4 regions of the Mesorhizobium sp. M0910 genome follow, and region 4 is predicted to be linked to each of the others. Evidence: predicted binding sites of a transcription regulator. Region 4 holds the regulator's gene; each other region holds the start of a gene.

Region 1 (3,405 bases), on a different contig from region 4:
ACTGCACGGCGCATCGCCTCCAGGCTGGCCCTGAGAATGTTGGAGGCATCGATGCCTTCGGCGCTGACCGAGGCCATCGACACGGCGAGTGCGGAGCCGAGGATTTTCATGAACAGCGCCTCACGCTGCAAATGCGTCAGCCGCTTGGAATCATCGAGGCCGTCGGGGATGTTGGCGGGATCGAGCACCACCGCTGCCGCCACCACCGGCCCGGCGAGTGGGCCGCGGCCGGCCTCGTCCATCCCCGCCACCGGCCAAAGGCCTTCGGCCATCGCTCTCGTCTCGAACGAGAAGTCGGGTTTCTCGACGATTTCGAAGAGAAGCGGAGAATCGGAACGCGGGCGAGCCATGGTGCGGCGAGGTTCGCATCGGCTCCGATTCTCCGCAAGTCCCCTCCGGGTCGGGCGGGGCACCGGACCAGGAGGGAGCTACCGTCTGCAAGCCCGGGGACAGGACAGGCCGGACGGGATTTTTCGCCTGCTGCGGCCGCTTCAAAGCGGCTGGCGCGAGACGCTTTGTCACAGCAGCATCAGCTGCTCGGTTGCCTTGGCAGCGGGGACGAACTGGTCGGTCCTGAGCGAGCGCCGTTCGGCATTGAGGCCGAGCCGTTTGGCGGCGATCTCGAAACGCCGGCCAATCTGCCAGGCATAGGGGCCGGAGCCTTTCATGCGCTTGCCCCATTCCGAATCGTAGTCCTTGCCGTCGCGCATCGAACGGATCAGCGACATGACGTGGCGATAGCGGTCGGGATAGTGGCGCAGCAGCCAGTCCTTGAAGATCGGCGCGACCTCCAGCGGCAGGCGCAGCAGCACATAGCCTGCTTCACGCGCGCCCGCTGCCTGCGCCGAATCGAGGATGCGCTCCATTTCCGGGTCGGTCAGTCCGGGGATGATCGGCGCGACCATCACCGAGGCCGGAATGCCGGCGTCCGAAAGCTGTCTGATCGCCTCCAGCCGCTTGGTCGGCGTCGACGCGCGCGGCTCCATCGTTCTGGCCAGCATCCTGTCCAATGTCGTCACCGACAGCGCCACCTTGGCCAACCCGCGCTCGGCCATGCGCGACAGAATGTCGATATCGCGGGTCACCAGTGCCGATTTGGTGACGATGCCGACCGGATGGCCGCGCGCCTCCAGCACTTCGAGGATCTCACGCATGATCCGGTATTGCTTCTCTATCGGCTGATAGGGATCGGTGTTGGTGCCTATGGCGATGGTGCGCGGCTGGTAATTATCCCTGGACAATTCCTTGTCGAGCAACCGCGCCGCATCCGGCTTGGCAAACAGCTTCGATTCGAAATCCAGCCCCGGCGACAGGCCCATGAAGCTGTGCGTCGGCCGCGCGAAACAATAGACGCAGCCATGTTCGCAGCCGCGATAGGGATTGATCGAGCGGTCGAAGGAGATATCGGGCGATTCGTTGCGGGTGATGATGGTGCGCGGCTTCTCGACCTGTACCTCGGCCTTGAAGGGCGGCAGCTCCTCCAGCGAATTCCAGCCGTCATCGAACACATGCCGGCTGACCGGCTCGAAACGGCCGGACGGATTGATGCCCGCCGACCGGCCGCGATTGCGGTCCGGACGAACGCGCATGCCGCTCTGCTCGATCATCGCATTCGCCATCTCGGCCCTGCCAGCGCCGAAGGCGGCAATGTCGGCACGCACGATCTGTTCCATTTTGGCCCTTTCCCAGGGACTGTCCGCCCGCTGTCGAATCGCTCTGCTCATGAATGTATTCCTATCGCATCGATGAGAACAAAGCAAGAACTTTCTCGCGGCGCGCCGCAAAAACTGGCGCTGCCCACCGCTTTCCGCTATTCGGCTAAACATGCTCAGCGTCCTGATCGAAACCCTGAATGACGAGGAGGGCCTTGCCCGCACGCTCGCCTCGCTGATCGGCGGCGCGGTCGAGGGCGTGGTGCGCGACGTTCTCGTCTGCGACACCGGCTCGACCGATCAGACGCACCGCGTCGCCGAACATGCCGGCTGCCACTATGTCAGCGGCGGCATCGCTGCGGGCATCAGGCAGGCCAAGGGCGACTGGCTGCTCTTGCTGGAACCGGGCGCGCGGCTGGGGGAGGGCTGGATCGACGAGGTCGTCGCCCATACCGCCAGGCAAACCATGGCGGCGCGATTTTCGCGGGCACGCGGCAGCCGCGCGCCCTTCCTGTCACGCGTCTTTGCCGGAAATCGCGCTCTCGCCGAAGGCTTGGTGATCAGCAAGCGTCAGGCCGCCGCGCTATCAAAGAGCGCCCGCAGCGCCGAAGCGATCGCCCGCGGCCTGGCGACCAGGAGGCTCCACGCCGAGATCTGGGTGGCGCCGCGGAAGTGACGGCTTACCATCCCGGCCTAGGGAATGCCGCCCAAGCAAATTTTCTGGCGGGTCGTCGCTTATTGTGCATTGCACAAAATCTGGCCGGGGGTTACCATTCCCTGCGAAACGGGCGAATGGGTTTGGGGTGTGCCGGAGCGGCGGCGACGACTATCGTCGATGCTGTTCCATCGACATTTGAGGACCCCGATGACCCTTTCAAGCCCCGACAAGTCCGGCGCTGCAAGCCTCGAGGCGATCGCACGCAACGGCGGTACGCTGCGCCGCATCGCCGCCCGCATCCCGACCTATCTTTCCGACCTTCGCGAGAATCCGGCATGGCTGCCGATGTTCATGCTGGCCCGCACCATGCCGGCGCGGCGCCTGCACTGGCGCGGTGCAAAGCCCGTCCCGCCGGCGCGCAATGTCGGTGAAATGATGTTCGCCGGCGTCGATCGCGATGCCGTCGTCGGCGCGCTGCGGACGGAGGGGCTCTATTCGGGCCTGATGCTGCCGGCCGCCATCCATGAGGAGATTGCCCGCTTCGCCGAGCGCACGCCATGCTTCGGCAATTTCGACCGCCGGCTGGAATTCCTGCCCGAAAAACACGCCGATGCCGAAAAGCATTTCGGCCGCCCGCTGCTCAGCGGTCACTATTTCGAACGGGTCCTCGACTGCAACGCTGCGGTCGCCGTGCAGCGCGATCCGCTGCTTCTCGATATCGCAGCGCACTATCTCGGCAGCCAGGCCAAGCTGATCACCACCCGCGTCTGGTGGAGCTTTCCGACCGGTGGCGTCTCGGACGCCGACAAGAACATGGCCTCGCTCGGCAAATACCATTTCGACCTCGATGACTGGCGGATGCTGAAGTTCTTTTTCTACCTGGTGCCGGTCGACAACGACACCGGGCCGCATGTCTATGTCCGCGGCTCCCACAACCGCCGCATCCTGAAGCATCAGCTGACGCTGCTTGTCGGCCATTCGGCGGAGGAGGTGCTGGGCGTCTATGGCGAGCAGAGCCCGGTCACGCTGACCGGGCCGGCCGGCCTCGGCTTTGTCGAGGACCCGTTCGGCTTCCATATGGGCACCGTGCCGACG
Region 2 (3,405 bases), on a different contig from region 4:
GCGCATGAATGCATCCTCGACACCCGCGCGCTCAAAGACAGCGCCGGCATCAGCGTCGACGATATCGCCAAGCGGCTGATCGACTATGGTTTCCATGCACCGACCATGTCGTTCCCGGTGGCCGGCACACTGATGGTCGAGCCGACCGAGTCCGAGCCCAAGCGCGAGCTGGATCGCTTCTGCGAGGCGATGATCGCCATAGCCGGCGAGGCAGCCAAGGTGGCGAAGGGCGAATGGCCGTTGGCCGACAATCCTCTAGTCAATGCGCCGCACACCGCCGCCGAGGCGTTGGCCGGCCAGTGGACCCATCCCTATTCGCGCCTGGAGGCGGCCTACCCCGCCGGCGATGCCGACACGGCGGCAAAATACTGGCCGCCGGTGTCGCGCATCGACAATGTCGCCGGCGACCGCAACCTTGTCTGCTCCTGCCCGCCGCTGTCGGAATATCTGGGTGCGGCGGAATAGATCATGATCCCGAAAAGTGGAATCCGGTTTTCGGACAAGATCATGGGTCTAACAAGAAGATAGAAACCTCAATCAGGCAGAACGCAAGGCCGGCCCGTCGGCCTTGCTCGCCCGGTCCCGGACGACGACGCGATTTCGCCCGGCGCGCTTTGCCGCATAGAGTGCTGCGTCGGCTTCGGCCAGCACATCGTCGAGACCGGTGCCGTTTGTTCCGCCAAAGCCGATGCCGCCGCTGACTGTGCTTCGCAACGGACCGAGTTGGGTGGCCACGACTTCCGTGCCGAAGGCGACGCTGATCTTGCTCGCAATGTCATAGGCCTTCTCTTCCGTCATCCGCGACATGACGAGCACGAATTCCTCGCCGCCCAACCGGAAGGCGTCGACGCCGGTCCGGGCGTATTTCCTGATGATGGCGGCAAAGCGGCACAGAACCTGGTCGCCGACCGGGTGACCAAATACGTCGTTCGTCCTCTTGAAATGGTCGAGGTCGAACATGGCAACGGACATGAACGGACCGAAGACCCGCTCGCCGTAGAGTGCCGTCAACGCCCGCCGATTCATCAGCCCGGTCAATGGATCGGTCATCGTCTCGGCCTTCAATTCGATCTGCGCCTGCAAATGATGCAGGGAGAGCGTCAATGCGCCGAGCCCGGTCATGCAGGCGACGGCCACGACGGAATTCACCCGCTCGGCCCAATTGTCCGGTGCTACACCGAGCACCCATTGGCCCGTGACCAGCAGGACCGCGCCGCAAAGTCCGAACGACAGCGCACAGACGCCGCTCAGGAACGAGACGACCAGCAATATCCGGCGATCGTGACCACCCTCAATCCAGAACATCGCCCCGATGAGCGAGAGCAGCGCCGTTACCGTCGCGTAGGTGACAATAAAGCCGACACCATCAAACCCGAGATACGTCGCGCCCGCGCAAACAGCCATCGCAACCAAGGTCGGCAAGATGGCGCGCCTGTAGTCGCCTGTGCCGAGATATTGCATAGCCGACAGGCAGATGATCAGGAAGCCGAGGCTGAGAAGCACAAGCACGATCTGGCAAAGCCAGGCGCTTGGATCCCTGGTGTAATGCCAGAACAACACGACATGTGCGACCAGCACGAGAATGCCGCAGGCCACCGTCAGCACAAAGCGTGCCTTTGGCGCGGTGAACCAGATCGCAAACATGGTGATGCTAAGGCACGTGCCCGACAGCGCCGCCGCGAGCAGGAGCGAACTGTAATCCAACATGCTTAAGCGACAGCCTCTTGAAGGTTCCACTGCATTCTAGGTCAGCGACAGTTCGCGGATATCGTTTTTCAGCCAACCTTGCGGCGTAACCTTCGGACAAGGTTTACAAAGCGTCGATGCTCCAAGCTTCGACCCCATTTCCGCCGCTTGGCTGTCGAATGGTTTTGCAGTAAGAGGCCCTATCCTCGAACGTAACAGGAACCTCCGTCGCCTGCCCACAAAAAGCGTGGCAGTATCGGGTGGTGATTCGCAGCATCGGAATCCAGGACCGGCATGGACGACAATAACGATCTTTTCGCCAAATTGGACAAGCAGCCGCAACCGGCTCGCGCCGCCGCGCGCCCGGCCGACCCGCTGGTGCAGGCGGCGAAGCGGCCGGCGCCCCGCGACGCCAGCGAGAGCTACAGTGCCGCCGATATCGAAGTGCTGGAGGGGCTGGAGCCGGTGCGCCGCCGCCCGGGCATGTACATTGGCGGCACCGACGACAAGGCGATGCACCATCTGTTCGCCGAGGTCATCGACAATTCGATGGACGAGGCGGTCGCCGGCCATGCGACCTTCATCGATGTCGAGCTTTCCGCCGACGGATACCTGTCCGTAACCGACAACGGCCGCGGCATTCCGGTCGATCCGCACCCGAAATTCAAGAAGCCGGCGCTCGAACTCATCATGACGACGCTGCATTCAGGCGGCAAGTTCGACAGCAAGGTTTACGAGACGTCCGGCGGCCTGCACGGTGTCGGCGTTTCCGTGGTCAACGCGCTGTCCGACCATCTCGAGGTCGAGGTCGCGATTGGGCGCAAGCTCTATCGCCAGCGTTTCTCGCGAGGCGTTCCGGTGACCGGCCTGGAGCAGCTCGGCGAGGTGCACAACCGCCGCGGCACGAAGATCCGCTTCCATCCAGACGAGCAGATTTTCGGCAAGGGTGCTGCTTTCGAGCCGGCGCGGCTCTACCGCATGGCGCGGTCAAAGGCCTATCTGTTCGGCGGTGTCGAAATCCGCTGGACCTGCGATCCGTCGCTGATCAAGGAAAAGGACACGACGCCGGCCAAGGCAGAATTCCATTTTCCGGGCGGCCTCAAGGATTATCTGAAAGCCTCGCTCGGCGATGAATTCCAGGTGACCCGTGAAATGTTTGCCGGCAAGAGCGAGAAGCAGGGCGGTCACGGTTCGCTCGAATGGGCGGTGACCTGGTTCGGCGGCGACGGTTTTATCAATTCCTATTGCAACACCATCCCGACCGCCGAGGGCGGCACGCATGAGGCCGGCTTCCGCAACGTCCTGACGCGCGGCTTGCGCGCTTATGCCGACCTGGTCGGCAACAAGCGCGCCTCGATCGTCACTTCCGAGGATGTGATGATCTCGGCGGCAGGCATGCTGTCGGTGTTCATCCGCGAACCGGAATTCGTCGGCCAGACCAAGGACAGGTTGGCGACGATCGAGGCGATCCGCATCGTCGAAAGCGCTATCCGCGACCCGTTCGACCATTGGCTGGCCGACAATCCGCAGGAAGCTTCGAAACTGCTCGAATGGGTGATCGCGCGCGCCGACGAGCGGGTGCGCCGCCGCCAGGAAAAGGAAGTGTCGCGCAAGAGTGCGGTGCGCAAGCTGCGCCTGCCCGGCAAGCTCGCCGACTGCACGCAGAATGCCGCCGCCGGTGCCGAGTTGTTCATCGTCGAGGGCGATTCGGCCGGCGGT
Region 3 (3,405 bases), on a different contig from region 4:
GAGTCGAGTCGGTTCCGCTTACATCAACGTGAAAGTTTCACTTGTTCAATTATTTGAGTTATGCTTATATATCATGCGGGCTGGAATCGGCGCGAGCCACGGAACCGCGGCCGGCCGGCAGCAAGGGAGCGACGATGAACCCAGCCCAGTTCGCCCATGCCTGCGGCTATAGCGGCGACAGCCCGGCCATGCTTGCCGCTTTCGCGGCCATCCGCCAGGACGGCATCCGCAAGGCACGCCAGGGCCATCGCCAGCGCAAGGTGGCGATTGACCAGATGAAGCCGAGCCGCGTTCTGTTCCTGGCGGCGATCCGCCCGGCGCAGACAGCCGAGGAGGCACTCGAGGACGCCGCCCGCTTCCTGGCGATGTTCCGCAACATGCCGCGCTGGCGGCAGGAAAGGCGCGCCGCCGACCTCGCCCGTGCCAGACAGCAGCGCCTCTTCGCCCGCTTCTTCCGCCGCTACGGCCACCGCCTCTGGGCGTTCGAGATCACCTGAAGGCGCGGGCCTTCCCTTGCAAGTCAAAACGGATATTGCGATCGCCGACGTCGCACCGTATGTCTTCGCGCGATGAGCGAGATCGAATTCCGTCGCGCGCAGGCGCCCGACCTGCCGGCGATCGTTGCAATGCTTGCCGACGATGTGCTCGGCGCAGACCGGGAAGACCTATCCACGCCGCTTGCGCCATCCTATCTCGATGCCTTCAGCGCAATCGATGCCGATCCCAACCAGTTGCTGGCCGTGGCTGTCGAGGCCGGGCAAGTGGTCGGGACCCTGCAACTCACCTTCCTTCCGGGTATCTCCAGGAAGGGTGCCTGGCGCGGCCAGATCGAAGGCGTTCGCGTCGCCCGGCAATGGCGCTCGCGCGGCGTCGGCAAACTGATGGTCGAATGGGCGATTGAAACGTGCCGTTCGCGCAATTGCAACTTCGTCCAACTCACCACGGACAAAGGTCGACGGGAGGCGCACGATTTTTACGAGCGCCTCGGTTTCACCGCCAGTCATCTCGGCTACAAGATGGCGCTGTAGGTTGCGGCGGCGGCCTCCGCGCTGCTTGACAATTCACCCGCAATGTTCTCTTTATGTTCCTATCATAACGCGAGACAATGCGGCGTTCGAGCCGCCGCGAGCGAACGGGCCGGATGGAAGCCAACATCCTCCACGCGGATCTGGATGCCTTCTATGCCTCGGTCGAACAATTGCTCGACCCGGCCTTGCGCGGCAAGCCGATTGCCGTCGGCGGCGGGGTAGTGCTTGCCGCATCCTATGAGGCCAAGGCGTTCGGCGTGCGCGGCGGCATGCCGGGACGGCGGGCGCGGGAACTCTGCCCGCAACTCATTTTCGTCGGCGGCCATTTCAAGGACTATCAGCGGCTGGGCGATGCGGCAATCAAGGTGCTCGGCGATTTCACGCCGGTGGTCGAGCGGATTTCGATCGACGAGGCCTTTGCCGACGTCGCCGGCTGCACCCATTTGTTCGGCTCGCCGGCCGAGATCGCCGGCAAGATACGCCGCCGCGTGCGGGCCGAGCTCGGCCTGCCGATCTCGGTCGGAGTGGCCCGCACCAAGCATCTGGCCAAGATCGCCTCACAAGTGGCCAAGCCCGACGGGCTCGTGGTGGTCGATCCGCGCCACGAGCTGGAATTCCTCCATGAGCTGCCGGTCGAGCTGATGTGGGGCGTCGGCCCCGTCACCAGGGAGCGGCTGGCCGGTATCGGCGTCAACACCATCGGCGAGTTGGCGAAGACCAACAGTGGCGCGCTGGAGCGCCTGCTCGGGCCGGCGGCGGGAGAGAAACTGAATGCGCTGGCGTGGAACCGCGATCCGCGCAAGCTTGAGACGCAGCGCCGGGCGCGCTCGGCCGGCGCGCAATCGGCGCTCGGCCGAAAACCGGCCGACGAGCAGGTCTTCGTCCCCGCTTTGCTGCATCTGGCCGACAGGGTCGCCACCAGGTTGCGTGCGAAATCCCGGCCCGGCCGCACGGTGACGGTTCGTGTCCGCTTTGCCGATTTGCGCTCGGTGACGCGCTCGGTCACGCTCGACCAGCCGATTTCGGCAACCGCCATGCTGGCCGAAATCGCCGAGGCGCTGGTGCGCAAGGTGCTCATCGACCATCCGCACGAAAAGACCATCTCGCTGCTGGCGATCGCCGTATCGCATCTGGAGCAGCATGCCGGGCTGCAACTGGAGCTGCCGCTCGGGCTCGACGACCGCCGCCGCCCCGGCACCCGGAAGGACGCGGCGCGCTGGATCGCGGATCGCGCCATCGACAAGATCCGCGACCGCTTCGGCTGGGAGGCGGTCGGCTACGCCTCGGTCGCGCTCGGACTACAGCGGTCGGTTCCCGACGCATTTCGGGAGCTGGCCGAGAAGGAATTGTGAGTTGCGCGGCGGGGGCGAAAAAAAAATTATCCGACAGGAGCCAGGGGCGATACGGCCGGCCCGTTCAGAGCCGTGCCGTCGACGGCAAAATGCGAGCCGTGGCAGGGGCAGTCCCAGCAGCGTTCCAATGAGTTCCAATGGACGTGGCAGCCGACATGGGTGCATGCGGCCGAGCGCTTGTGGAGCGTGCCGTCCTCATCGCGAAAAGCCGCGACTTTGGTAAGCCCTTCGCGCACGATGGCGCCCTCTCCCGGCCGCAGCTTATCGGCGGAATCGATTTCGCCAGGCGCGACATACTCGGCAAAACTCCTGATCGCTGTCGCATTCTCCGCCAAATAGTCGCCGATCGCCCGTACCGTCTTGCGGGAGGGTTCGTAAAGTTCCCGCCAAGGGCTTTCCCCCTTCAGGATCAGGTCGGAAACCAATTGGCCGGCAACAACCCCATGGGTGATGCCCTGACCGGAATCGCCGGTGACCACGAAGACATGCCGGTTGCCGGGATTGCGGCCGATGAACCCGGCATAGTCGACGGTCTCCATCACCTGCCCGGACCATCGATTGGTTTCCGCGCCGATATCGGGCACCAATTTTTTGATCCAGTCCGCCAGGGCCGCGAAGCGGTTGTCGGCATCGTCGGCCTGCCCTGTCTTGTGGTCCTCACCACCGACGATCAGAAAGTCGGTTTTGCCTTCACCAGGCTGCAGGCGAACGTAGTGATAGGGATCCAGCGTGTCCCAATAGAGTGCATCCGGCAAAACGTCGCGCGCGATCTCGAACGACATCGCGTAGGTCCGATACGGCGCTTGCTTGGTGTGGAGCGCGACCCGATCGTTGATCGGCGAATTAGTGGCGACAACGGCCGATCTGGCAGACACGGTAAAGCCCGAGACCGTGCTTACGCGGACGCCGCCGTCGGTCTCCGCGACCTTGTCGACGATGGTCTGCGCATAAAGCATGCCGCCGCGCGCGCGAATGCCCGCAGCCAGCCCGCGGAGATATTCGAGCGGGTGAAATGTCGCCTGATT
Region 4 (3,405 bases):
CGAAGCGCGCATCCTTCCACGCACCGGTGCGCAGGATGTCCTCAAGCACTTCGACGGCCTGCCAGACATCGGCATAGCCGACATAGAGCGGGGTGAAGCCGAAGCGCATGGTCGATGGCGCGCGAAAATCGCCGATCACACCACGTTCGATCAGCGCGCGCATGATCTGGTAGCCATGCTCATGCATGAATGAAATCTGGCTGCCGCGTTTTTCCCCATCGCGCGTGCTTTCGAGCGTGAGGCCGTAAGTGCCGCACTTTGCCTCGACAAGCTCGATGAACAGATCGGCCAGTGCGATGCTCTTCTTGCGCACCGCAGTCATGTCGACATCGTCCCAGATGTCGAGCGCGCCCTTCAGCGTGCGCATCGAAAGGATCGGCTGGGTGCCGCACAGAAACCGGCGGATGCCGGTGCCGGCCGCATAGCCTGGCTCGAAGGCGAAGGGTCGTGCATGGCCCCACCAGCCGGTGAGCGGCTGCTGGATGTCGGAAAGATGCCGCTCAGCCGCATAGATGAAGGCAGGCGCGCCCGGGCCGCCATTCAGATATTTATAGGTGCAGCCAACGGCAAAATCGGCGTTTGCTTTGTCGAGCTCGACTGGCATCGCGCCAGCGGTGTGGCAGAGATCCCAGACGATCATCGCCCCGGCTTCCTGGGCCCTGCGCGTCAGAGCCGGCATGTCGCGCAGTTCGCCCGATTTGTAGTTGACGTGATTGACCAGCACCACGGCGGTGCGATCGTCGATCAGCTCCTCGATGGTCGGCGCGTCGACCCCCGAGAGGCGCAGCAGCGCATCTTTTCGCGTCGAAACCACACCCTCAGCCATGTAGAGGTCTGTCGGAAAACTATCGCCCTCGGCGACGATGGCCTGCCGCTCCGGTCGCATGGCCATGGCCGCGTGCAGCAGCTTGTAGATGTTGACCGACGTCGTGTCGCAGACCACCGTCTGGCCGACCGCGGCACCGATCAGGCGCCCGAGCTGGTCGCCAAGTTCAAGCGGCATGTTGAACCAGCGGGCCGTGTTCCATGCGCGGATGAGATCATGCGACCATTCTTCGGTCGCGGCCTTGCGCAATTCATCGAAGGCGGCACGTGAAGCAGCTCCTAGCGAATTGCCGTCGAGATAGATCACTCCTTGCGGCAACACAAAGCGGTCGCGCATCGCGCGCAGCGGATCCGCGGCATCCATCGCCTTTACGGCCACGAGATCGGGAATTCCCGTCATGATTTGCCTGCTCCCTCAAAAAATCCAACGCAACGCCGGACACGCATCAACTGTTCTTCCATTACCGGGTAGCGCGTAGCAAGGCTCCACCGGCGAGAAGCAGCCTGACCAGGCGGTGGAAACCTGGAGTTAGCCCGAGGTTGGCGTTTTGAGTTCGTTTCGTTCACGGTGCATTGACCAAACCGCACAGTCGATACGGGTTCAATTCCGTGCCCTTTGCCGACCGACGGCCGATGCCAGTGCCGCCTTCAAGGAGGCCAGAACGGCGCAAACGAAAGCAGAATCAAGGGGATGAGGCTCGCGGCGGTGAAAATACGGTACGCCGGTAGGGGACGTCGTTTGTTTCCCGAGCCTTAACGCATTCATTAAACTTTAAACAGTTGCGGAACACAACTGGAACAGATAGTGTCTGTTCTGGGTTTGTTTTCTGATTCTGTTGGGGGTCGCTATGCTGACACGCAAACAACACGAACTGCTTATGTTCATCCACGAAAGGTTGAAGGAAAGCGGTATCCCACCTTCCTTCGACGAGATGAAGGAAGCGCTCGACCTGGCTTCCAAATCCGGAATCCACCGACTGATTACGGCGCTGGAGGAGCGCGGCTTCATTCGCCGTTTGCCCAACCGGGCCCGTGCGCTGGAGGTACTACGCCTGCCTGACTCGATCGCCCCCGGCCTCAATGCGGCACGCAAGTTCTCGCCGAGTGTCATCCAGGGCAGTCTTGGGCAAGGTGCCCCTCGGCAGGGCAAGCCCACATCGTCGCGCGTCCCTGCAGCCGGCAATGACGACGATGTCGTCGCCGCCGTTTCGATCCCGGTAATGGGCCGCATCGCCGCCGGTGTGCCGATCGATGCTATCCAGCACCAGACGCATTCGATTTCGGTGCCGCCGGATATGATCATGGGCGGCGAGCATTATGCGCTCGAGGTCAAAGGCGATTCGATGATCGAGGCTGGCATTTTCGACGGCGACACGGTGATCATCCGCAACGCCGATACGGCGAGCCCCGGTGAGATCGTGGTGGCCTTGGTCGACGAGGAGGAAGCGACGCTGAAGCGGTTCCGCCGCAAGGGCGCCTCGATCGCCCTGGAGGCCGCCAATCCGGCCTACGAGACGCGCATCTTCGGACCAGACAGGGTCAAGGTGCAGGGCAAGCTCGTTGGGCTGATCCGCCGCTACTGAGTTGCGCCCTTGGTGCCGGCTTTTGGATTGTCGGCTCTGCGGTATGGCGGCAGGCCGCGCGCCGCGCGTGAAAATTTCCGCTGCACGTGCCAGGGCCGGTATGATTTTTCGACGGCGAAGCGGATTTCGGCGCGTGTTGCCGCTTGTGGATCGAAATAGACGGCCGCACTTCCCGCGCGCGCCAGTTGCCGTTTGGTGACGACGAGGACCAGCCGGTCGTAGTAGCAGGGATTATGGGCGGTGGCGTCGTCGATGACGATCAAGCTGGCGAAGGCGCAGGCTGGCCGTGCGGTATCGCGGTCCTTGGCTTGCGCAATGATCGCGCCGGATGGATGCCTGGCGAGGCAGAGACCGTCCGTGCAAATGAACGGCATGCCCGGCGGTAGGTCGGCCGGATCGGCAATGTCGAATTGCGGATCGTTCTTTCCAGGTGTTTCCGGCGCGACGATAGCCTCTGATGTGAGCGCGCGTTTCCAGTTGTCGATCGTGAACTCATTCGGGCGTGCCCGGTTGACGGCGAGCTCACCGCTGCCGATCGGCAGCGCGACCAGCCGTGCGTCCTCCGAGATCAATACGTCGGGTACGCGCGTCTGCGTTGTCGTTAGCAAGCCGGCGAGCGCAAAAGGAAGTGCCGCGAGCCGCAACCAGGTCGTCGCCATGCTGGCAATGACGAGGGCGATCGTCACCAAAAGGACAGATCTCAGCGAAATCAGTCCGACCGCATCGATCGGCGAGCGCTCGGAGATCCACCCGGACAGGGCGATCATCGCCGTCAGCCCTTTGCCCATCACGTATAGGAAAGGCCCATCCGCGCCGAACGGCATCGCCAGCGCACTGAGGACGGCGAAGGGCATGACGACCAGTGAGACGATGGGCATGATGGCCAGATTGGCGAACAGGCTGAGCGGCGCCACGCGCTGGAAATGCCATATGGCGAAAAGCGCCGTGGCGCTCCCTGCAATGATCGAGGTCATCGCCAGGCCGCCCATGCCCAGCA

What was found. The regulator LexA, encoded in region 4, represses DNA repair genes until DNA is damaged. The targets are predictions, from matches to a motif close to TGTTCNNNNTGTGTTCNG.
Region 1: a site for LexA is predicted at 1,748-1,765, ahead of NKH78_RS09270 (PA0069 family radical SAM protein). Genes of this name have one in related genera too.
Region 2: a site for LexA is predicted at 1,893-1,910, ahead of parE (DNA topoisomerase IV subunit B). Genes of this name have one in related genera too.
Region 3: a site for LexA is predicted at 1,072-1,089, ahead of dinB (DNA polymerase IV). Genes of this name have one in related genera too.

The regions. Positions count from the first base shown of each region.
Region 1 is NZ_JAMYNZ010000003.1:334,908-338,312, reverse strand. It holds gene rnhB (ribonuclease HII) at 1-350, opposite strand, end outside; gene NKH78_RS09270 (PA0069 family radical SAM protein) at 519-1,673, opposite strand; gene NKH78_RS09265 (glycosyltransferase) at 1,825-2,328, shown strand; gene NKH78_RS09260 (phytanoyl-CoA dioxygenase family protein) at 2,518-3,405, shown strand, end outside.
Region 2 is NZ_JAMYNZ010000004.1:532,053-535,457, reverse strand. It holds gene gcvP (aminomethyl-transferring glycine dehydrogenase) at 1-465, shown strand, start outside; gene NKH78_RS13560 (GGDEF domain-containing protein) at 538-1,707, opposite strand; gene parE (DNA topoisomerase IV subunit B) at 1,981-3,405, shown strand, end outside.
Region 3 is NZ_JAMYNZ010000014.1:113,849-117,253, forward strand. It holds gene NKH78_RS27690 (hypothetical protein) at 135-497, shown strand; gene NKH78_RS27695 (GNAT family N-acetyltransferase) at 570-1,028, shown strand; gene dinB (DNA polymerase IV) at 1,142-2,380, shown strand; gene NKH78_RS27705 (FAD-dependent oxidoreductase) at 2,407-3,405, opposite strand, start outside.
Region 4 is NZ_JAMYNZ010000005.1:283,823-287,227, forward strand. It holds gene kynU (kynureninase) at 1-1,225, opposite strand, end outside; gene lexA (transcriptional repressor LexA) at 1,674-2,408, shown strand; gene NKH78_RS15130 (ComEC/Rec2 family competence protein) at 2,402-3,405, opposite strand, start outside.